3 regions of the Yersinia kristensenii genome follow, and region 3 is predicted to be linked to each of the others. Evidence: predicted binding sites of a transcription regulator. Region 3 holds the regulator's gene; each other region holds the start of a gene.

Region 1 (8,245 bases), 3.0 Mb from region 3:
ATCGGCATTAATTTTTTTTGCCAACGTCAACCAAACCTCATCATTCATATCCTGAGAACCGATATTCACCACTTGCTCACCTTGAATATTGGCGAGTTTTTTCATTTCCGGCACGGCGTTGACCAAGGCATCCACGCCCAGTTTTCCGGCGGTATAGTTTGATTTAGTCGCTGAGTCACCGCCACCGGCGATAGTTCCCCCAGTCGCCAACAAGGTGATATTCGGTAGAGCAAAGGCAGAACCACTAATCCCTGCTAAGATTCCGGCTAAGACAGTTAGCTTTATAGACTTCATATTATGACTCCATCATTTATGAGCTAGCGAATTATCCGGAATATCCATATCAAAACTGTGACATTTACTGCGCTTTCGGAATACATGGAGCTATTAACTAAAACCCCGTATGATTGCGCGTTTTTAGTACCGCCAAAAAGTGAAGACAATGACCCAAACTTTTATTCCCGGCAAAGACGCCGCGCTGGAAGACTCCATCTCCCGCTTTCAGCAAAAACTGAGCGACCTCGGTTTTAATATTGAAGAAGCCTCTTGGCTGAATCCGGTTCCTCACGTTTGGTCGGTACATATCCGCGATCGTGACTGTCCGCTGTGCTTTACTAATGGCAAAGGCGCTAGCAAGAAAGCCGCATTGGCTTCGGCCTTGGGTGAATATTTCGAACGTTTATCTACTAACTATTTCTTTGCGGACTTCTATCTGGGCAAAGGCATTGCGGAAGGTGACTTTGTTCATTATCCGAATGAAAAATGGTTCCCCATCCCTGAAGATGACTTGTTGCCGGAAGGTATTCTGGATGAGCGCCTGTTGACGTTTTACGATCCAGAAAATGAGCTGGTGAGTAGTGACCTGGTGGATTTGCAGTCAGGTAATGCGGCGCGCGGTATCTGCTCTCTGCCATTCATCCGCCAGTCAGATTTAGAAACCGTCTATATTCCAATGAATATTATCGGCAATCTGTATGTTTCAAACGGCATGTCTGCGGGCAATACCGCCAATGAAGCCCGTGTGCAAGCATTGTCTGAAGTGTTTGAACGTTCAGTGAAAAATCGTATTATCGCCGAATCTATCAGCTTGCCAGAAATCCCGGCCGAGGTGTTAAACCGCTATCCGGGTGTGGTAGAAGCTATCGCCAAACTGGAGGAGGAAGGTTTCCCGATCCTGTCTTACGATGCCTCTTTAGGCGGCGCTTATCCGGTCATTTGTGTGGTGCTGTTTAACCCATCCAACGGGACTTGCTTTGCTTCATTTGGTGCGCACCCGGATTTCGGTGTGGCCCTTGAGCGTACAGTGACTGAGTTATTACAAGGTCGTAGCCTCAAAGACTTGGATGTGTTTACCGCGCCAACCTTTGATGATGAAGAAGTCGCTGAGCATACCAATCTGGAAACACACTTTATCGATTCAAGCGGCTTAATCAGTTGGGATATGTTTAAACAACAAGCTGATTATCCTTTCGTGGATTGGAGCTTTAAAGGCACCACTGAAGAAGAGTTCGCCACCTTGATGGCTATCTTCAAGCAAGAAGATGCTGAAGTGTATATCGCTGATTATGAACATTTAAGTGTCTATGCCTGCCGCATTCTGGTGCCAGGCTGGTCAGATATCTACCCTGCCGAAGATTTGTTGATGGCAAACAACACCATGGGTGTACATCTGCGTAGCACTTTACTGGCCTTGCCGGACACTGATTGGCAACCAGCACAATATCTGGAACTCATTCAGACTTTGGATGATGAGGGTTTGGATGATTTCGCCCGAGTCCGTGAGTTGTTGGGTATTGCCTCCGGTAAAGATAACGGCTGGTACACACTGCGGGTGGGTGAGTTGAAATCTATGCTGGCCTTGGCGGGCGGTGATTTAGAGCAAGCGCTGATTTGGGTCGAGTGGACACAAGATTTCAACTCTTCTGTCTTCACCGCTAAACAGGCGAATTATTACCGTTGCCTGCAAACTCTGCTGTTGCTGACCCAAGAACCAGAGCGTGATGCGGCTCAGTATTATGGCGCTTTTGTGAAAATGTATGGTCAGGAAGCTGTAGAGGCTGCATCCGCGGCGATCGCCGGTGAAGAGCGCTTTAATGGCCTGTTCAGTGTCGATGAAGATCTCAAAGCCCTGCCAGCACACCAAGCGCTGCTGGGTGCTTACGCTAAATTGCAGGCGGCGAAACGCCGTTATTGGGCAAAAAGCGAGTAACTCCTTGGCCCTATAGATTTCAGTTAATTATCTGTCGGAGCTGACAAAGCCAATTGAAGGGGAATCGTGCCGTTGGGGTCGCAGCGACGTAAGTCGCCGGAGTGCCCCTAGGAGCGGTAAACCCTTCACTCACTGAACTACCAGCAACTTTGTCATTAACCTCAAGCGGCATTTCGCCGCTTTTTTATCGCAAATTTTCCGGCTATTAATTTCTGCAATTATTCCCAACCCAAATAAATACCAATGACACCAACCAACAATTGTTTTTGTCATAAAAAAACGTTATTTTCTGACGCCGCTTGGGGTAAAAAACAGCACCTTTAAACAAACATTATTTGCCAATTAGATAAAACAGATAAATAGGTGAATAAATAGTTAATTTTTAATGACGGTGGTAAATAAAAATAGCACAAAAACTGTTTTTATTTAACGTTCTCAACGGCTTTAAAACAGTGCAATCAAAAATATTTGTAAATCTTAAAATATTTTTTTATTTTAAAAATCAAAAAGTTAACTACATTAAGCACACATTTTGTAGTGTTTTAAAGTGAACTAAACTCTCGCAATATGATCCATATCAATTTTCACGCTATACTGCTTTGCTAGTATCTCGTTGTGCTTTATTAACCCTTAAGAGAGAGTTAGTGTGAAAGCTGACAACCCCTTCGATGCATTATTACCTGCGGCAATGGCTAAAGTAGCCGAAGATGCCGGTGTCTATAAAGCCACCAAGCATCCGCTAAAAACTTTTTATTTAGCGATTACTGCTGGTGTGTTTATTTCAATTGCGTTTGTTTTTTATATTACAGCGACTACCGGTACCGCAGGCGTGCCTTTCGGCTTTGCCAAGTTGGTGGGTGGTATTTGTTTCTCCCTGGGGCTAATGTTAGTGGTGGTATGTGGTGGTGATCTTTTCACTTCTACCGTACTCACAACCGTAGCCAAAGCCAGTGGTCGTATTACCTGGCGCCAACTGGGATGCAACTGGGTTAATGTCTATATCGGGAACCTGTGCGGCGCGCTGTTTTTCGTGTGCCTGATTTGGTTTGCGGGGCAATATACGGTGGCAAATGGTCAATGGGGTTTGAATGTTTTACAAACAGCCGACCATAAATTGCACCATACTTTTGTTGAAGCAGTCTGTTTGGGTATTCTGGCTAACTTGATGGTCTGCCTGGCGGTTTGGATGAGTTACTCTGGCCGCACCATAATGGACAAAATGTTTGCGATGATTTTACCGGTGGGGATGTTTGTTGCCAGCGGCTTTGAGCATAGTATTGCAAATATGTTTATGATCCCTATGGGTATTGTGATTAAGAACTTCGCATCGCCTGAGTTTTGGCAATCCGTAGGAGCGGCACCAGAGCAATTTGCTCACTTAACCGTAAGCAACTTTATTATTGATAACCTGATCCCGGTCACTATCGGCAACATCATTGGTGGCGGATTATTGGTAGGGTTGACTTACTGGATAATTTATCTGCGCGGTGACCAGCAACACTAAGTGTGGCCGCACAAAGTTTCGAAGAAATTCACATTAAAAGGTAGATGCATTATGACCGAACTTAATGAAAAATTAGCCAAAGCATGGCAAGGTTTTACCCAAGGTGATTGGCAGAACGAAGTCAACGTTCGTGACTTCATCCAGAAAAACTACACGCCTTATGAAGGCGATGAATCTTTCCTTGCCGGCTCTACCGAAGCGACTGACAAGTTGTGGGCGAAGGTTATGGAAGGTATCAAACTGGAAAACCGCACTCATGCGCCAGTTGATTTCGATACCGACGTAGTCGCAACCATCACTTCCCATGATGCTGGTTATATTGATAAAGATCTGGAAACCATCGTTGGTTTGCAGACTGAAAAACCATTGAAACGTGCGCTGATCCCATTCGGCGGCATCAAAATGGTCGAAGGCTCTTGCAAAGTTTATGGTCGTGAGCTTGACCCACAACTGAAAAAAGTCTTCACCGATTTCCGCAAGACACACAACCAAGGTGTGTTTGACGTTTATACCAAAGACATCCTGAACTGCCGTAAATCTGGTGTGCTGACTGGTTTGCCAGATGCTTATGGTCGCGGTCGTATCATCGGTGACTATCGTCGCGTAGCCGTTTACGGTATCGACTTCCTGATGAAAGACAAACTGGCTCAGTTCAACTCTCTGCAGGATGACCTGGAAAACGGTAAAGACCTGGAAATGACTATCCAGCTGCGCGAAGAAATTGCTGAACAGCATCGTGCTCTGGGTCAAATCAAAGAAATGGCAGCCAAATATGGTTGCGATATCTCAGGTCCAGCGACTAACGCTAAAGAAGCAGTACAGTGGACTTACTTCGGCTACCTGGCTGCGGTGAAATCTCAGAACGGTGCAGCAATGTCCTTCGGCCGTGTATCGACTTTCCTTGACGTTTACATCGAACGTGACATGAAAGAAGGTAAACTGACCGAAATCGAAGCGCAGGAACTGATTGACCATTTGGTCATGAAACTGCGTATGGTTCGCTTCCTGCGTACCCCTGAGTATGATGAACTGTTCTCTGGTGACCCAATCTGGGCTACTGAATCACTGGCCGGTATGGGCGTTGATGGCCGTACTCTGGTGACCAAAACCAGCTTCCGCTTCTTGAATACCCTGTACACCATGGGGCCGTCTCCAGAGCCGAACATGACCATTCTGTGGTCTGAAAAGCTACCACTGAACTTCAAAAAATATGCAGCTAAAGTGTCTATCGATACTTCATCTGTACAGTATGAAAACGATGACCTGATGCGCCCTGACTTCAACAACGATGACTATGCTATCGCTTGTTGTGTTAGCCCAATGATTGTCGGTAAACAAATGCAGTTCTTCGGCGCCCGTGCCAACTTGGCGAAAACCATGTTGTACGCAATCAATGGCGGCGTTGATGAAAAAATGAAGATCCAGGTTGGCCCGAAAGAAGCGCCAATGATGGATGAAGTGCTGGACTATGACAAAGTCATGGATCGCATGGATCACTTTATGGATTGGCTGGCTAAACAATACGTTACCTCGCTGAACATCATTCACTACATGCATGACAAATACAGCTATGAAGCTGCGCTGATGGCACTGCATGACCGTGATGTTTACCGTACTATGGCGTGTGGTATCGCAGGTCTGTCTGTTGCTGCTGACTCCCTGTCTGCTATCAAATATGCCAAAGTAAGCACCATTCGTGATGCTGATGGCCTGGCTATCGACTTCAACATCGAAGGCGAATATCCACAGTTTGGTAACAACGACTCACGTGTTGATGACATCGCCTGTGACCTGGTTGAGCGCTTCATGAAGAAAATTCAGAAGCTGCGTACTTACCGTGGTGCAGTAGCCACTCAGTCTGTACTGACCATCACCTCTAACGTGGTTTATGGTAAGAAAACCGGTAACACCCCAGATGGCCGCCGCGCTGGTGCTCCATTCGGTCCAGGTGCTAACCCAATGCACGGCCGTGACCAGAAAGGTGCTGTTGCCTCTCTGACTTCTGTTGCTAAACTGCCGTTTGCTTACGCGAAAGATGGTATTTCTTACACCTTCTCTATCGTGCCAAATGCACTGGGTAAAGATGACGAAGTTCGTAAAGCTAACCTGGCAGGTCTGATGGATGGCTACTTCCATCACGAAGCGTCCATCGAAGGTGGTCAACACTTGAACGTGAACGTAATGAACCGTGAAATGCTGTTAGACGCGATGGAAAACCCGGAAAAATATCCGCAGTTGACTATCCGTGTATCTGGTTACGCTGTTCGTTTCAATGCGCTGACTAAAGAACAGCAGCAGGATGTGATTACACGTACATTCACTCAGTCAATATAAGTTCTAACTAAAATAGATTAAACTAAAAGGCTCCACCTTAGTGGGGCCTTTATTTATCCAGTATTGGAGTAACCTGCAATGTCCGTACTTGGCCGCATTCACTCATTCGAATCCTGTGGCACCGTTGACGGCCCGGGTATTCGATTTATCGTGTTCTTCCAGGGCTGCTTAATGCGCTGCCTGTATTGCCATAACCGTGATACCTGGGATACCCACGGCGGTAAAGAAGTTACTGTGGAAGAATTGGTCAAAGAAGCCGTTACTTATCGTCACTTTATGAATGCTTCTGGTGGTGGTGTGACTGCCTCCGGTGGCGAAGCTATCTTGCAAGCAGAATTTGTTCGTGATTGGTTCCGTGCTTGTCATGAAGAAGGTATTCATACCTGCCTGGACACTAATGGTTTTGTACGCCGCTATGATCCGGTGATTGATGAACTATTAGACGCCACAGATTTAGTCATGCTGGATTTAAAACAGATGGATGACAGCGTGCATCAAAATCTGGTTGGGGTGTCCAATCACCGAACGTTGGAATTTGCCCGCTATTTGGCAAAACGTAATCAGAAAACCTGGATCCGTTATGTGGTGGTGCCGGGTTGGTCAGATGATGATAAATCAGCCCATATGCTGGGTGAGTTTACTCAGAACATGACCAATATCGAGAAAATCGAATTGCTGCCTTACCACGAATTGGGTAAGCACAAATGGATTGCCATGGGTGAAGAGTACAAATTGGATGGGGTAAAACCCCCAACCAAAGAAATTATGGATCGTGTGAAAGGTATTCTGGAAAGCTATGGTCACAAAGTGATCTACTAATAGCCATCAATGACACGTTGATTTTTAATCATGCCGCCATGCAAGGTTTACCCTGCTGGCGGCATTTTTTTGGCGGTTATACCGCTGCGTAAGGTGTTTTTTGTTGATCGGGTTTGCGTAGTAACATCATTAAATACACTAAAGCCACCCCGGCAATCATGATGAACAATAGATTGTCTGAATAGCGCTGCATCAGTAATGACGTCATAGTTGGGCCCGTCAGGCTACCAATGGTATAGCTCATCAGGAGCGCCTGATTCATTGCAACCAATTCATCAGCACTGGCTTTTTCACATGCCCACGCCATAGCAACGGGATAAAGGGTAAAGCCGGCACATCCCAAAATAAACAATGCCGGTGCCAGCGCATAGTTACCCAAAACTGCCACACTGCCGAGAATCACAACAAACACCTGAATGCGCAGCACCAGCAAACGGCCATAGCGGTCAGCCATTTTACCTATTGGCCACTGGCCAATAATTCCTGAACTGACCAGCAGTGCCATCCACCACCCAACACTGGCATCACTCATTCCTTGATGGGATAAATACAACGGCAGCAACCCATAGAGCGAACCTAATAATACACCGGAGATAATGCAGCCATTAATCCCCAAACGCGCGCTACGGCGCTTTAACATCGGCCAAACGGCAATATGGGGTAACTCACTGCTTCCTGTATGCGAGAAATGCGCAAATAGCAACGGTAGCATGGCAGTAATGACCAACGTACTGACCCACGGAATAACATTGAGCAGTTGAGTCGAGACTACGCCCAAGAGTAATTGCCCAGTGACGGTACCCAGATAGTAGATCATCATGTAAGCCGCCAGTAGTTGGCCACGGTTGGTTACCGTACCACTACGCAGTAGCGCACTTTCGACTATGACCCAAATTAATGCACACGCCACACCGGCAAAAAAGCGCCACCCCAGCCAGCTCCAAAAATCAACCGACAGCATCAACCCACAAGTCGCCAGCGCGAATAAAATGCAGGAGTAATGGTAACTGCGATTAAAGCCCAATTGCTGGATAAACCGCCCGGCAATCAATGTCCCAACTAGGTTCCCGCTAAAATATGACGAGCTAACCATCCCCACTTGCCAGGTCGGCAATTGTTGATGGGATAACCATAAGGGAACTAATGTATTCAAAACCGCGATAGAAATCGTAAACAGCAAAAGCCCACAGAGCAAAAGCAGCACCGGGCGAGAATATACGGACATAATAAGACAGAAACCGTCGGGACAAGGAAAGTGAGCGCATCATGCCACTGGTGATAAAAAAGTCAATTACATCACGAGAGTGGATAGCACGATATGTTGTTGGATAAATCTCTACGCCCTTATCCCGGGTATTCGCTGATAATCGCAAAAAGAA
Region 2 (8,245 bases), 1.7 Mb from region 3:
ATTCGACAGCGTTATTGGTCAGAGTGATGGCATTGACCGGGCAAACCCGTGCACACCACGCATCTTCGCACTGGCGACAGAGAATCGGCGCCGTAACCGTGGCGTTACGCATCAGGGTCAATCTGGGATGCTGTTGTAAACCCTTGGCTTTATGCACCTGGCTGCAAGCAGCCATGCAGGTATTGCATCCAATACAAAGCCTTGGCTCCGCAATCACAAAGCGGTTCATGGCCATACCCTCCGGGACAAAAATCTGGTGACAGTCAGGCTGTGAGAAATCATTTCTCAGCGACAAAGCATATTCTGTGCCAGTACGGTGGACGCCAATGCAAAAGAGCTGTGAAGCCGCGCCAGTTGGGCATTAAGGTGATTGCAGATAAAAGGCAGGAGTTTAAAAGGCAGTAAAAACAGGGAGATTGCGCAGTGACATGTCGACATTAGTGACGAAACTGCCGCCGTTTGATGACACTTCGACAGTAATTATTCATTCTATGAATTCATGGTGGGGCGAACTTGGTAAATATCATTATTTATCAATTTGTTAACTTGAACGTTGTTCCAGTGGGAAATGCAGCATTACTGGCACCGTCTTTGCATTATCTTTGTAAGATAAATCCATACTGGGAGAACAGTCATGCATGAGATTACCTTGTGCCAAAACGCTATTGCCATGATGGAACAGCAGGCACGGCTGCATGGCGCGCAGAGAATTACCGGGGTGTGGCTGGAAACCGGCGCATTTTCTTGTGTCGAGCCGCAGGCGTTGGAGTTCTGTTTTGAGCTGGTGTGTCGTGGCACTTTGGCTGAGGGCTGTGTTTTGCATCTTAGCCAGCAGCCATCACAAGTGTGGTGTCATGACTGCCAGCAATTCATTAATTTGCTCAGCAGTAAAGTGACCCGCTGCCCATTGTGTGCTGGCAGTCATTTGCGTATTGGTGCGGCTGATGATGGCGTGATGATTAAGCGGTTGGAGGTGGAATGAATTTACTTTTTTTATGCCGTGATACCGTGGGAGCCGGATTATGTGTATAGGGATACCTGGACAAATTGTTGCGTTAGATGAGACTCAATCGGGCACGGCATGGGTAGATGTCTGTGGTGTACGCCGCTCGGTGAATATTATGCTGGTCGCCGCAGATGAGCAGGCCAGCGCCGCTTTGTTGGGGCATTGGGTTTTGGTACATGTAGGTTTTGCCATGAGCCGGTTGGATGAGGATGAGGCGCTGGAAACCTTGCAGTTATTACAGGAAATGGGGGAAGTTGAAAGTGATGTGGGGGCGTTTTTGGGGCAAGGGGGGTAACTGAAAGCGCTTTTGATTGAACTTAACGTCAAAACAAAAGCGTATTCAGAATTATGGTGTTGGTGTTGGTGTTGGTGTTGGTGTTGGTGTTGGTGTTGGTGTTGGTGTTGGTGTTGGTGTTGTTTTTTTCTGTTTTTCTTCTGCCAGCCGCTGTTCCAGTTCAACTAACTGTTCTGGCGATACTGCCGGATAGCCTTGTGCATCATCGGGTATGACGTGTACCGCAGGGATAGGGATTAATGGCCCGAGGAAGCGCGGCTCGCGTTTCAAAATATAGAGATCAGTCAGGGCACCAAGGCGGGCAAAGATTTCTCGTACCCGGACATTGAGCATATCTTTGGGTGATGGTACGGCAAAACACTGCGCTTGAATCCCCATATGCATAGCGATAAATAATGCCCGCTCGCAATGGAAACGCTGAGTAATGATAATAAAATCATTGGTATCAAACACCTTACGAGTGCGCACAATAGAATCTAGCGTGCGAAAACCTGCATAATCCAACACGATATCAGAGGGGGCTACCCCTGCGGCTATCAAGTCACGGCGCATGGTCATCGGCTCGTTATAACTGTGTAAAGCATTATCACCGCTAAGCAGTAAGTAACTGACTTTGCCACTGTTATAAGCGTTTAATGCCCCTTGAATACGGTATTGATAAAACTGATTAATACCACCAGTACGGTAATATTTGGCTGTACCCAATACCACACCGACCTGCCGGTGGGGCAAGTCTTGTAGCTCATCGTAGATAAAAGGGGCTGTTTTCCAACTGATCCAGCGATCGAGCGCAATAGCTGTCACCATCAGCAACCCTGCGATGATAATTAAGCTAATAATCAGGCGTTTCCACATTCTGAGGCCTTTAGTGCATTCAATTCACTGGTGATATGGGCAAGGCTACTGTACCTGCTCATGTCATGCCAATAGTTTCTTATCTACTTTGGATTAAATTATATAAAAGGCGCGTATTCGCCGGTAACCGGCCTACGCAGTCACGTAGGCCGGGCAGCATTTAGAACGAAGTCCGCTTGTAGGTACGATACTGTGGCTGCCAATAGTTGTGCTCAATGGCTTTTGCCAGTGCTTCTTCTGAGGTCACAATGGCGACGCCTTGCAACTGTGCGGCTTTACCGACCTGCATCGCAATGGTTTTGGATACGGCTTGAATGTCGTCGATATTCGGCAACAATGCCCCTTCACCGTTAAGCGCTAGCGGTGAACATCCTGCTAATGCTCGGCTGGCTGCCATCAACATGCCGTCGGTGACGCGTTTGGCACCCGATGCCAGCACACCTAAGCCAATACCCGGGAAGATATAAGAATTATTGCATTGAGCAATCGGATACAGTTTATCTTTATAACTGACCGGCGAGAAAGGACTGCCCGTCGCCACCAGAGCTGCGCCATCGGTCCAGTTAATAATGTCTTCTGGACGAGCTTCAACCCGTGATGTTGGGTTCGACAGTGGCATAACGATTGGGCGTGCGCAGTGTTTGTGCATCTCGCGGATTAATTCTTCGGTAAACAGCCCCGGTTGACCAGAAACCCCAATCAGCACGGTAGGTTTGGCATTACGCACCACATCCTGCAAAGAGATTGAGTCACTGGCCAGGTTCCAACTCTGTAATTTGTCGCTTTTTTGCACCAATTTGCTTTGGAAATCCAATAAATTAGGCAGTTTGTCAGTCAACAGACCGAAACGGTCGACCATAAAGACGCGCGCCCGCGCTTGTTCTTCACTCAGCCCTTCTGAAATCATTTGCGCGATAATTTGCTCGGCAATACCACAACCCGCAGAACCGGCCCCGAGGAAAGTGACAGTCTGGTCGCGCAACTGGCTACCTGCGGCATGACTGGCGGCAATCAGGCTGCCTAACGTGACCGCCGCTGTGCCCTGAATATCATCATTGAAACAGCACAGCTCATCACGGTAGCGGTTGAGCAGCGGGGTAGCATTATTCTGAGCAAAATCTTCAAACTGCAACAACACATTCGGCCAGCGGCGCTTTACAGCCTGAATGAATTTATCAACAAAGGCATAATATTCGTCGCCGGAAATACGTGGGTGACGCCAACCCATATACAGCGGGTCATTCAGGCGCTGCGGATTGTTAGTACCGACATCCAGTACCACTGGCAGAGTATAAGCCGGGCTGATACCTCCGCACGCGGTATACAGTGAGAGTTTCCCAATGGGAATACCCATGCCGCCGATGCCCTGATCGCCCAGACCCAGGATCCGTTCGCCGTCAGTGACCACGATGACTTTAACATTCTGCTTGGTGGCATTTTGCAGCATGTCGTCGATGTGTTCGCGATTCGGATAAGAGATAAATAACCCGCGTGCGCGCCGATAAATATCGGAAAAGTGTTCGCAAGCTTCGCCCACCGTGGGGGTATAAATAATAGGCATCATCTCACTGAGATGCGCTTCCAGCAGGCGGTAAAACAGAGTCTCATTGGTATCTTGAATATTACGCAGATAAATATGTTTATCGTCGTCGTTTTTGAAATCCTGATACTGGCGGTAAGCACGTTCAGCCTGTTCTTCAATGGTTTCAACCGCTTCGGGCAACAAACCGTGTAAATTGAAGTGGCTACGCTCATCATTGGTGAAGGCGCTGCCTTTATTCAGTAAAGGGAATTCTAATAGGATCGGGCCAGCGTAGGGGATGTACAGGGGGCGCTTACTTTCGTATTCAAGTTCCATGAGTTTTACTCTTATGACTTTGGGTAGAGACAGTAATTGTTACCCTCGATCCTAAAAGATAAGAGAAATATGTACAGCTTTTGTTACTTAAATATCTCGGTTACCGGCAAAAGTGCGAGTTAACTTGCAGATTCTACAGCTAATCAGCAACATGTGGTGTTTTATTGAGCAATACATCGCATTTACTTATTAGCTGTTTGTGTTATTACATCGCGGCAGACTGATTCACTGTCAGTTCAATCCGCTGACCAAACGAAATTTCCAACGTATTACCATCCGGATCAGCAAAATAGGCCCAATAACCCACAGGTTCGCCCGAATCATTGCCGTTTACGGTGCCTTCTTTGCCTTTTGTGCAGGTATGTCATAGCCGCAATGATGACAAAAGTGATCACTGTTGGTTACGGGAGCAAGTTAGCGAAAGTGCGGGGCAAGGTAATCATCGGGGCTAGCCAGTCAGGTAACCCCAGTTGCGGTGCAATTAGTTTAAAATGTCACGCGTTTGACATCAATACAACCAAGGGCGGCCAGTGTGGCTTGGGTTGCATCCCACTGAGTCAACATAGGCTGGCGGCCTTCGACCAGCACCGCACGGCGAACCGCGCCACAATCTTTGCCCGAAAGGTTGGCCAGAATTAATGCGGCTTGCAGTGGTGGTAAGCTTGGGTTGAACGCCGCATTTTCAGCATAACGGCCCGCATAAATGTTGCCATCGGCAGTTTCCAAGGCTACACCGCTGTGAGAAAGGCTGTAAGGTGCATGGCTGTGGTTGGCACCATCGAGTGCCGCCTGAGTCAAGGCATCAGTGTCAGCCACTTTATATTGGTGATTGACTGGGTCCATCAGCAGGGTGGTGATATCCAGATCTTTTGGGCCGAAAGAGTCAGGTAAATATTGCCCCAGTGTCGAAGCTGGGCGGCCCGGTAGATGAATGTGCAGACCGGTTCCGCTGTTCAGTTCATTCATAAACTGGCGGCAATGACCACATGGCGTGTAATTGACGGTAATAGAAACCAAACTGGCCTCATTACGCAGCCACGCATGGGTGACAGCACACTGTTCGGCATGAATGGTTTGTTGCAATGGGGTACCACTGAACTCCATATTGGCACCGAAGTAGAGATTACCGCTAGTCCCCCTGGCGATGGCCCCGACCTTAAAATGAGAGATAGGCGTTAGCGCACAAGCGGCAGCCAGTGGTAACAATTCAAATGCCAGCGCATTGTCATCTAACCCACTAATGCTCTTCACTGTCTCCACTTGCTCAGCTGTCAACATGGCAGGGAAATCGTTTGCGCTCAAGATAGGTTCAAGGGCGGATTGCAGTGAGGCGGGCAATGTAGCCCAAGCGTCATGAAAACGTGCTTGCATAGGGTTCTCTCCAATAGTTACGGGAAACTATTTTAGGCAGCTTAGGGCTTTCTTTGTGTGATGTGGATCTCGTTGTATATGAAATTTATGCAAGTAAAATCTCAAATGAGAGATGTATCTCAAAATTATACCGTAACCCTCAGCCAAATAAATGTAGCAGTACTGGAAACAAGAAGGGCGCTAACAGTGAGGTGATAATCCCGCAGATAACCAATGCGAGTGAGCTAAATGCGCCTTCCTGGAAATCTAACTCCGCGCAACGGGCAGTGCCAAGGGCGTGCGAAGCGGTTCCCATTGCCAAGCCGCGCGAGGCTTTGGTGGTGATTTTTAATAGATTCAATAAGCTGTGACCAAACACGGCCCCTAGAATGCCGACAAAAATAACACATACCGCACTGATGGCCGGTAAACCATGAATGGATTCGGCCACGGCCATGGCGATCGGCGTAGTGACGGATTTTGGCAAAACTGAGGCAGCAATTTCAGGTGTTGCCCCCATCCAGAGGGCAACAGCAGTACCACTGACCATGGCGGTAATACTGCCGATAAAACAGATGCTAATGATGGATTTCCAGCGCGCACGAATCTGATGCAACTGTTCATACAGTGGGAAAGCCAGTGCCACCACCGCGGGCTGCAACAGGTCATTCAGGATTTTGCTGCCAGCGAAATAGTTGGCATAGGGCATATGTGTTACTAACAACAATGGAATGATGACAACCATTGATATCAATAATGGGTTGAGCAGCGGCATTTTTAGCCAGCGGGCCAAACGACGGGCGCTGAAGAACACAATGAGAGTCAGTGGCAGTGACCACCATAAATTGCTGATCATTTGTCTTCCTCCGTGTGAGTCGGAGAACCTACCACCTTGCGCTCACGGTGGACATATTGTGAACTGTAGGCCACCACCAGCATCACAATCAGGGTACTGACAAAGCAGGAAACCACAATCGGGCCAAATTGCTGGGTCAGTTGATCATAATATTGCATGACGCCGACACCGATCGGCACAAACAGTAGCGCCATATAGCGAATCAGCAGGTGGCAGCCGGGTTTCACCCAGGTTGAAGGCAAAATCTGTGAGGCAAGCAGGGCAAACAGAATCAGCATGCCGATGATGCTACCGGGGATGGTGATGGGTAGCAGTAAGGCCACGGCCTTACCCGCCCATAAACACAGATAAATAATGACGAAAGCTCGCAGATACTGCCAGCAAAGTGAAGTCACATTGCGCATAAGAAGAGTCCTGAGTGACCGAATACATTCATCATACAATTAAGTTTAGCACTGTGCCAGTCATCACAGTATGAATAATATACCCATTACTTTTCAAATTGCAGGGGTGCTGGCTGCTGGCTCTTCTTGTCTTTTAGCCAGTTGGTAGCCGCGATAGAAGAATGCCAGCCCCAAAATAGCCGCCACAATTAGCATATAGAACATCATTTGTGGTGCCGTATACGCTAACAAAAAGCCGCAAAGTACCGGATTAGCTGCACCGCCTAACTGGCCGAGATTCTGTACTCCATAGTAACTGCCTTTAAGATTTGCTGGGGCAATAAAATCGATAAACAGGTATTCGACCGGGATAACAATAATCTCACCTAATGAGAAAATCGCCATTGCCAGCATCCACACTGGAATTGACTGCTGAGCCACCATAAATCCGAACAAACCAATAATAAAGAACAGTGTGCCGAGCATCAGCCAGCGCATTAAATTCTGTTGATTCATACGGCGACTTAATAGGTATTGTAAGGTAATGACAATGACGGCATTGACCGTCATCACTGCACCAATCACTTGATAAGCAAATTTGGCATCAGACACGGTAATCAGGTATTGAGATAAGTAGCCGGAGAACTGGCCAAAAACCACTGCACTGAGCATGCTCCCAATAGTGAAATAAATCAGCCGTTTATCATGGCGCAGAATACGGAATGTCTGGCGGAAATCTGGCACTGATTCGGTCTGTGTCTGTTCAGCGACCGACATATCAGCGCTGTTTATTCTGAATTTCAAAGTGATGGCCACCAATAACGCCAGTATCCCCGAAATGATAAAAGGAACTTGCGGCCCCATGCTGACCACCAAAACACCCAATGCCGGGCCGATCGCCCAGCCAACATTCACTAGGGTGTAGTTAGCCGAGAAAGCTTTAATGCGCTCATTAACCGGTAGCCAGTCAGCAAAACAGGCTTTAATAGCAATAGCGTAGACCGAGTAGGCCGAGTGCAACAGCGCCAGAATCAGGATAACCCACGCTGGGTGCTCAACCCACGGCAAGCTAAAAAAGGTCACTGAGAATAGGGTGACGGCTAGCAGAATCAACTGTTTTTTGTTGAATTTGTCCACCAGATAACCGCCGTACAAACTGGTGAAAATACCTAAGGTTAAACTCGCCCCAAGGACTAACCCAACCTTATCGGGAGCCAACTGAAAATGCTCGGCCAAATAGATGGTGATAAAGGGGAGTGTGACGGCTCGCCCAATGGTCAAGACCAATGAGGCAATCAGCAGATTAGTGACACGCGATGGAAATCCTTTCATGGAATCTTCTTACTTATCATTTTTTGGGATATGAACTGTTTCTATGCGGTTTTTTCAATCAAAAGAATGACTCGAACAGCATTACGACAGAGCGGCTCAGCCAATTACAGTAGACTATTGCAGGAACGAAAGAGAGGGGGGAGGCGGAAAAATTTTTGCAAATAGCCGATCGACCTAAATCGACCGGCCACTTATAGACTTACCCAAAGTCATTGGAGTGCAGGTAGGGGGTCAGCGAACACCCCTGCGGCTCCAAGGACAAAGGGATAATTAACCTAAATATTCGATGATAGATAAGCCACCATTATAA
Region 3 (8,245 bases):
TGTGACAAATCGGTCGGGAACCGATTTGAACGCTGCTTGCAGCGGCCTCGCAGAGGCGAGGCCCATGGATGGGCCGAGTAACGAGAGCAGCTAACAACGCTGCAATGTCAAGTAAGAAGGGATAATTCGCCTTTGAGGAAAATGCGGGATTCACCTGAAATAAAAGTGCGATCTCCGGCTAACGTGCAGAATAACTCGCCACCTCGCGCCGATATCTGGCGAGCATGGAGCGATGCCCTGCCCAACCGCGCCACCCAATACGGCATTAAGGTGCAATGGGCCGAACCGGTTACCGGATCCTCATTGCTGCTCAAGGTAAAATAGCGCGAAACGAAATCGACCTCATCACCTGGCGCCGTCACAATCACACCCCGGCCAGTTAAAGCAATCAGCGCAACAATATCCGGTTGTAATTGGCGAATCTGTTGCTCATTCTCCAGCACCACCAGCAGGGATTTTGCTTGCCATACCTGTTGAATATCAACAGCTAGCAAGGTTTTCAACTGCGCCGAAATCGCGATTTGTTCCGGGGGCAATGCGGGGAAATCCAGCGACAGCCGGCTAAAGTTATCCGCATCGCGTTTGACATGTAAATCACCGCTGGCGCTGCGAAAACAGATATCGTGCAAACCGGGGTTAACCACATTGAACATCACATGCGCCGCCGCCAAGGTGCCGTGACCGCATAAATCCACTTCACGTTCGGGCGTAAACCAACGAATAGCCGATTTATCTCCTTCATCCCAGACAAAACTGGTTTCCGGCAAATTGATCTCGGCGGCGATACTTTGCATCTGTTCTGTCGACAGCGGCTTTTTCAGCAGATACACACCCGCCGGGTTACCAGATAATCCGCTGCCGATAAACGCATCAACATGGAAATAGTTATAAGCCATCAATTAGCTCCGGTGATTCGTCAATGCAAAATCATTAATTAGTGCCAAATCAATAGCACACAAGCCGCGGTCAGCAAGCCCATAGAGATATTAAAAGTGAACCAAGCCCGGCGACTGCGCAGCAAACGGCCAATCAAAGTCCCAAAACCCAGCCAAATAATACCGGCCACCAGATTCACCATAAACATGCCCAAGCTAATCATTAAGATGGAATGATTATAAGCTGCCCCCGCCATACTGAAGCTGGCGACTGAGCCTAATCCCATTAACCAGGCTTTTGGGTTAAGGAACTGCAATAGCCACCCCTGATACAATCGCAGCGGTTTTGGCGGTACGACATTGGTTTCTAATTTTTCATAGGCCGAGGTGGCAATTTTCCATGCCAGCCACAACAAATAAAGACTGCCGAGAATTTTCAGAATTAAATGCAGGAAGGGGTAGATCAAAATCAGGCCGCCGACACCAAATGCCACCAGCAGCAGCATACTCTGCATGCCCAACATAATGCCTAACATCAACCAGATAGAGCGCATAAAACCGAAATTGGCCCCGGCTGAGGTTAATAACATATTATTCGGGCCGGGGGTAATAGCGGCAACCCAAAGAAAACCTACCATTGAAAGAAATAAACTCAGTTCCATGAGACGGGTGCCTCTCACCCAAAATGATGCGCGATATACCCATGAAGCTAACAGTGTGCTATTGATCACACAAGAGCAATGACATGATTTCCATTCACAATATGCATGAAATATTTCGCCCGCTGGCAGGAGCCAGTAACCCGCACCTGCAAACGCTGCTGCCCCGCCTGGTCAGGCGGCGGGTGCAACTGCAACCTTTTTGGCAACGGCTGGAATTGCCGGATGGGGATTTTATCGATCTAGCCTGGAGTGAAAACCCGGAACTGGCGCGCGATAAGCCCAGAGTGGTGCTATTCCACGGGCTGGAAGGGAATTTTTACAGCCCTTACGCCCATGGTTTACTGCGCGCCTGGCAAGACCGAGGATGGCTGGGTGTGGTGATGCATTTTCGCGGATGCAGTGGCGAGCCAAATCGTAAGTCACGCATTTATCACTCTGGTGAAACAGAAGATGCCCGCTTCTTTCTGCGCTGGTTGCGGGAAAGCTATGGACAGGTGCCCACCGCCGCGGTTGGCGTCTCTTTGGGGGGCAATATGTTGGCCCTCTATTTAGCTGAACAAGGGCAAGAGAGCTTATTAGAGGCAGCCGTGGTGGTTTCTGCACCACTGATGCTCGAACCTTGCGCCAATCGCATGGAGCAAGGTTTCTCGCGTGTCTATCAGCGCTATTTGTTGAATCAGCTCAAGTTAAATGCCACCCGCAAGCTGCTGCATTACCCCGGCAGCCTACCTTTGAATTTGGCTCAATTGAAAGGGCTGCGGCGAATCAAAGAGTTTGATGATGTCATAACGGCTAGAATACATGGCTTCAATGATGCGCTGGATTACTATCGGCGTTGCAGCGCCTTACCTAAGTTGTCGCAAATCACCACGCCGCTGCTGATCATTCATGCCAAAGATGACCCGTTCATGACCGCCGAGGTTATCCCCAACTTGCGCGAATTACCGGGCAATATTGATTATCAGTTAACTGAGCATGGCGGCCATGTTGGTTTTGTCGGCGGCTCATTAAAACACCCACAAATGTGGCTGGAACAACGTATTCCAGCCTGGCTTTCCCCCTATTTGGAGCAACCGTCATGATGATTCCCTGGCAGCAAGTTGATAGTGAAACGCTGGATAACCTGCTGGAAGCCTTCGTGCTACGTGAAGGCACGGATTACGGCGAGCATGAGCGGTCATTAGCACAAAAAGTCGAAGACGTGCGCCGCCAATTAGCGAGTGGTGAGGCGGTATTGGTCTGGTCAGAGTTACACGAGACTATCAATATTATGCCACGCGGTGCATTTCGGGCCGGAGCAGAAGAATTGCCATAACCCTCGCGGGATCACGACACTCATCGAGTAAAATCAGAGTGACAAGGCGGACACTTTGCCCTAAAAATAACCGCTAACGCTAAAAAACAGCCCATTTCAGCCTGTCCACTGAGGATCTAACCCCATGGAGTTACAGCTAATATGTCAACTAAACATCCGGTTATAGCCGTCACCGGCTCAAGTGGCGCAGGGACGACGACCAGCCTGGCGTTTCGCAAAATTTTTCAGCAATTGAATATTCGCGCGGCGCAAATTGAAGGCGACAGCTTCCACCGCTATACCCGACCAGAAATGGATACCGTCATCCGTAAGGCGCGGGATCAAGGCCGACATATCAGCTATTTTGGCCCAGAGGCCAATGACTTTGGTCAGTTAGAACAAAGTGTGGAGGAGTACGGCAAAAGCGGCACCGGGCGCTCACGTAAGTATTTGCACACTTATGATGAAGCCGTGCCTTATAACCAGATTCCGGGTACTTTTACCCCCTGGGAGCCACTGCCTGAACCCACCGATGTGTTGTTTTATGAAGGGTTACACGGCGGAGTTGTGACCGAACATCATGATGTGGCAAAACATGTCGATTTGCTGGTCGGCGTGGTGCCCATCGTCAACCTGGAGTGGATTCAAAAATTAGTCCGAGATACCGGTGAGCGCGGCCATTCCCGTGAAGCCGTGATGGATTCCGTGGTGCGCTCCATGGACGATTACATTAACTACATTACGCCGCAGTTCTCGCGCACCCACATTAACTTTCAGCGCGTGCCGACCGTCGATACCTCTAACCCGTTTGCCGCCAAAGCGATTCCATCACTGGACGAAAGTTTTGTCGTCATTCACTTCCGCGGTTTGGATCAGATTGATTTCCCCTACTTATTGGCAATGCTGCAAGGGTCTTTTATTTCCAATATCAATACATTGGTCGTCCCAGGCGGGAAGATGGGGCTGGCAATGGAGCTGATTATGGCACCGTTAGTGCAGCAATTGCTGGAAGGTAAAAAAATCGGTTAATCCTTCGTCCTTGAAGCCGCAGTAAAGCAATTACTGGAAAGAAAAAATAATTTGACGCTATCCCAACCCAAAGTCGTTGGGGCTGCAGGTAGGCGGCAAGCGAACTCATCCCGATGAGCTTACATAAGTAAGTGATTCGGGTGAGCGAGTGCAGCTAACAACCCTGCAGCTTCAAATACGAAGGGGTTAATTACGCGATGTCACGGATTTCAAAACTGTGGGTAATGGTCGCCGCTTTACCCAACATTAGCGAGACGGAGCAATATTTCTCTGCTGACAGCTCAACCGCGCGCTCCACAATTTTATCGGTCAAGCCCTTGCCGCTCACAATAAAATGCAGGTTAATTTGCGTAAACAGGCGCGGAGCCTCTTCCCGGCGCTGTGAAGTTAACGTCACTTCGCAATCGCGCACATCGTTACGGCCTTTTTGCAAAATAGAAACCACGTCAATGGCGCTACAGCCACCCGCTGACATTAACAACATTTCCATCGGGCTCGGCGCTTTATCTCCTGCATTCCCGTCCATTAAAACTTGATGACCTGAAGCAGACTCACCCAAAAATGTCAGCCCTTCAACCCACTTTACACGTGCCTGCATAACTCATGCTCCCGGTTAAATTTTCTCATTCAGACTACCCTTTCATTTACAAACTGGCAATGTAACCCGATGTTCATCATGCTGAAGCGATACAACACAAGACACTGGCCTCATCCTGTGCTACAAACAGAACCGAAAGTGTTGTTTCTTGAATTAAATAGAGTAGCTTCTCAATACTCAGTGAAGGGTTTCTACTCGGTACGCATCTTGGCTATACCTTTCGGCAGTTGAGCAAATTAATATGCTAAATGAAAGTGTATTTTATAAGCACGCCGTACAGGGAACTCTGAGCCCTGTTAAGTTAGGCAGCGATAACAACAGAGGATAACAGCGAATGGTTCTCGGCAAGCCACAAACAGACCCGACTCTCGAATGGTTCCTGTCTCATTGCCATATCCACAAATATCCATCGAAAAGTACGCTAATTCACCAAGGTGAAAAAGCCGAAACGCTTTACTACATCGTGAAAGGCTCCGTTGCGGTGCTGATCAAAGATGAAGAAGGTAAAGAGATGATTCTCTCCTATTTAAACCAGGGAGATTTCATCGGCGAGCTTGGATTATTTGAAGAAGGCCAAGAACGTAGTGCTTGGGTTAGGGCAAAAACTGCCTGTGAAGTGGCTGAAATTTCTTACAAAAAATTCCGTCAGCTGATTCAGGTCAATCCAGATATATTGATGCGCCTGTCTTCACAAATGGCGAATCGCTTACAGATAACCTCTGAGAAAGTGGGTAACCTCGCTTTCCTGGACGTGACTGGGCGTATTGCACAAACGCTGCTTAATCTGGCAAAACAACCGGATGCCATGACCCACCCAGATGGGATGCAGATAAAGATTACCCGCCAGGAAATTGGTCAAATAGTTGGCTGCTCCCGCGAAACTGTGGGGCGGATACTAAAAATGCTAGAAGATCAAAATCTGATCTCCGCGCATGGTAAAACGATTGTCGTTTACGGCACCCGTTAAAACCCTATAAACCGGTGCTGTTACCTCGGCACCGGTTTTCTTTTGTGTGATTAATAAATTTCTGGGGCCTATATGAATTGGCAACGGCTTATTTATCATCCTGAAGTGAATTATGCACTCCGCCAAACACTGGTTCTCTGCTTGCCGGCGGCATTGGGGTTCGCAATGGGTGAATTGCGGTTGGGGTTGATGTTCTCCCTGATACCCGCCTGTTGTAATATTGCTGCACTAGATACCCCTCATCAACATTTCTTCCGGCGGCTGATTGTCGGCGGGGCTCTCTTTACTTTCAGTAGTTTTCTGACTCAACAACTGCTGCTGTGGGATATTCCATTACCTGCGGTGATGCTTGGTTTGGCTTTAATGTTGGGTGTCAGTGGCGCTATCAGCCAGCTCAATGGCCGCCTGCTCCCCGCCGCACTTATCGCCGCTATTTTTAGCCTCAGCATGGTAGGTCGTGCGCCTATCTGGCAAGCGCCATTGATGTGTGCCGTGGGGACGCTCTGGTATGGTCTATTTACCTGGCTATGGTTCCGGTTATGTAAAGACCAGCCGATCCGTGAGCCATTGAGTCAGCTTTATCATTTGTTGGCCGATTATTGCGATGCTAAATACAGTTTGTTTGGCCAGCATGTTGAGCTAGAAAAGGCCATGCCGCCGTTGCTTGACCGGCAACAAGGTATAATGGACAAAATTAATCAGCTTTATCAGCAATTTAACCTGATAGACAATGCCACGAAAAAAGAGCGAAAACGGCTATTGAACTTGTTTCAAATGGCGCTTGATTTGCAAGAACACATCACTGCGGCAGTGAGTCAGTCAGAAAAAACGCAAGAGTTAATTGATCAAAGCCCGATAGAAACAGTTCTTAAGCGCAATATGCAGGTTATCTCGACGCAAATGCGCACCATTGCCGATGATATTCTCTATCATCACCGCGCAAAAACGCATTTCAGTGCGGGTGATGCGCTGGTCGAGCTGGAAGAGGTTGCCCAGCAGCACCCGGATAACCCCGTGGCGCAATTCTTCTATTACCATATCAGCCATGTTACCCAAATCCTGAGCGACCAACGCCCGCAGTATGATCGCGCCTTGATGTCCAACCAACCCTCTCAGCCATTTTGGCCAGCACTCGTCAGTTATTTATCGTTTAAATCCAGTGCATTGCGGGATGCTGCTCGCCTTGGTGTCACTTTGGCCGCGGGCAGTTACATCGGTAATTTGATCCATCTGCCTAAACCTTATTGGATTTTGCTTACCGTGATGCTGGTAACGCAAAATGGCTATAACGCCACTAAAATTCGGATCCATCACCGCGCCCTTGGCACCCTGATTGGGCTATTACTCGCGGCAGCTTTGCTGCATTTTCAAATGCCAGAAGGCACCACGTTAAGCATCATGTTGCTCATCACCCTGGTGGCCTATCTGGTTCAACGCAAAAACTATGGCTGGTCGGTCATTTTTAGAACCATCACTACGGTTTATATCTTGCAGTTATTGACCGGCGAAGGTGCGGACTTTTTAATCCCGCGGTTGCTCGATACCTTAATCGGCTGCGCCTTAGCCTTCGCCAGCACATTGTGGCTATGGCCACAGTGGCAAAGCGGTTTACTGCGTAAAAATGCGCATCAAACACTGGAGAATTATCAGAAAATCCTGCGCATCCTGCTGAAACCTCATCCGAATATCGAGCAACTGGCGTTTGAGCGCATCCAGGTGAACAAAGCCAGTAATGCCGTCCTCAATTCACTGAAACAAGCTATGCAGGAGCCGGGATTCAACTCAAAATATCTGGCGGACATGCGTCTGTGGGCTACCCATAGCGAACTTATTGTCGGGAATATCAATGAGATGACCATCCTGACGCGGGCTTATCCATTAGCAGAGTCGCCAGCAGAATCGGATAAACACCACATTCAACTGACGGTTAAGTTAGCGGAAGAATATTTACAGCTCTGTGAAATGGCGATTCAACAATGTCAGCAACGGCTGGAATCAGATAACAGTGAGGGGAATAACGATTTTGTTCAAATGCCAGATAGAGAGACTGATACGCAAATCTCTGAGCTTGAACGTAATTTACGGCGTATCTTGGCGCATTTGAGTGTAATGCATACCGTTTCATCCCTGGCATGGCAGCAACAGCCACACCACGGTATTTGGCGCAGCCGGAAATTGCGGGATACGGCGTCGTAAAAAAGAGAGGCAAAAAGCCTCTCCACAGGCCGTTGACAAAAATGCAGTTTACCCTTTGACCAGGCTGGCAACCGCCCTTTCTAAACGCGCCATACCTTGCTGGATATCTTCTGGCTCAATCACCAGCGAAGGCGCTAACCGCAAGACATCTGGGCCGGCATTGAGGATCATCACCCCGTTCGCTGCCGCCGCCGTCAGGAACTCCCGCGCACGACCATGATAGTGCGGTGCTAATTCAGCCCCAATCAATAGCCCCATGCCACGAATATCATCAAACACCTGATACTTATTGTTAATCTCTTGCAAAGCCTGCACAAACAGGCCGTGGCGCTGTTCAATGCCATCAAGCACCTCAGGGGTATTAATCACATCCAACGCAGCCTCTGCGACCGCACAGGCCAGTGGATTCCCCCCATAGGTGGTGCCGTGGGTTCCTACCGCCATCACCGAAGCAATTTCCTCTGTCGTCAGCATCGCGCTAACTGGGAACCCGCCGCCTAACGCTTTGGCCGTGGTGAGAATATCTGGCGTCACGCCGTAGTGCATATAGGTAAACAGCTTGCCACTGCGCCCCATACCGCTTTGCACTTCATCAAACACCAGCAGCGCTTTATGTTGGTCACA

The links. Region 3 encodes CRP, which controls carbon source genes, mostly activating them, when cyclic AMP is high. Its sites were predicted from a motif close to ATGTGANNNNNNTCACAT; they were not measured.
Positions count from the first base shown of each region.
Region 1: a site for CRP is predicted at 2,775-2,792, ahead of focA (formate transporter FocA). Genes of this name have one in related genera too.
Region 2: a site for CRP is predicted at 5,441-5,458, ahead of cdd (cytidine deaminase). Genes of this name have one in related genera too.

Region 1 covers NZ_UHIY01000001.1:4,207,067-4,215,311, forward strand. The annotation lists gene ansB (L-asparaginase 2) at 1-294, opposite strand, end outside; gene ycaO (30S ribosomal protein S12 methylthiotransferase accessory factor YcaO) at 443-2,209, shown strand; gene focA (formate transporter FocA) at 2,856-3,713, shown strand; gene pflB (formate C-acetyltransferase) at 3,765-6,047, shown strand; gene pflA (pyruvate formate lyase 1-activating protein) at 6,126-6,866, shown strand; gene DX162_RS19555 (MFS transporter) at 6,943-8,091, opposite strand.
Region 2 covers NZ_UHIY01000001.1:2,912,610-2,920,854, forward strand. The annotation lists gene DX162_RS13285 (4Fe-4S dicluster domain-containing protein) at 1-229, opposite strand, end outside; gene hypA (hydrogenase maturation nickel metallochaperone HypA) at 635-982, shown strand; gene DX162_RS13295 (HypC/HybG/HupF family hydrogenase formation chaperone) at 1,023-1,301, shown strand; gene sanA (outer membrane permeability protein SanA) at 1,353-2,156, opposite strand; gene DX162_RS13305 (NAD-dependent malic enzyme) at 2,317-4,014, opposite strand; partial or broken gene DX162_RS13310 (VOC family protein) at 4,220-4,330, opposite strand; gene cdd (cytidine deaminase) at 4,501-5,385, opposite strand; gene DX162_RS13320 (CidB/LrgB family autolysis modulator) at 5,525-6,220, opposite strand; gene DX162_RS13325 (CidA/LrgA family protein) at 6,217-6,624, opposite strand; gene DX162_RS13330 (MFS transporter) at 6,718-7,935, opposite strand; gene DX162_RS13335 (LVIVD repeat-containing protein) at 8,206-8,245, opposite strand, start outside.
Region 3 covers NZ_UHIY01000001.1:1,186,904-1,195,148, forward strand. The annotation lists gene DX162_RS05635 (PhzF family phenazine biosynthesis protein) at 108-896, opposite strand; gene DX162_RS05640 (LysE family translocator) at 935-1,537, opposite strand; gene DX162_RS05645 (hydrolase) at 1,639-2,619, shown strand; gene DX162_RS05650 (YheU family protein) at 2,616-2,852, shown strand; gene DX162_RS05655 (phosphoribulokinase) at 2,994-3,860, shown strand; gene DX162_RS05660 (OsmC family protein) at 4,051-4,458, opposite strand; gene crp (cAMP-activated global transcriptional regulator CRP) at 4,793-5,425, shown strand; gene DX162_RS05670 (YccS/YhfK family putative transporter) at 5,498-7,621, shown strand; gene argD (bifunctional acetylornithine/succinyldiaminopimelate transaminase) at 7,670-8,245, opposite strand, start outside.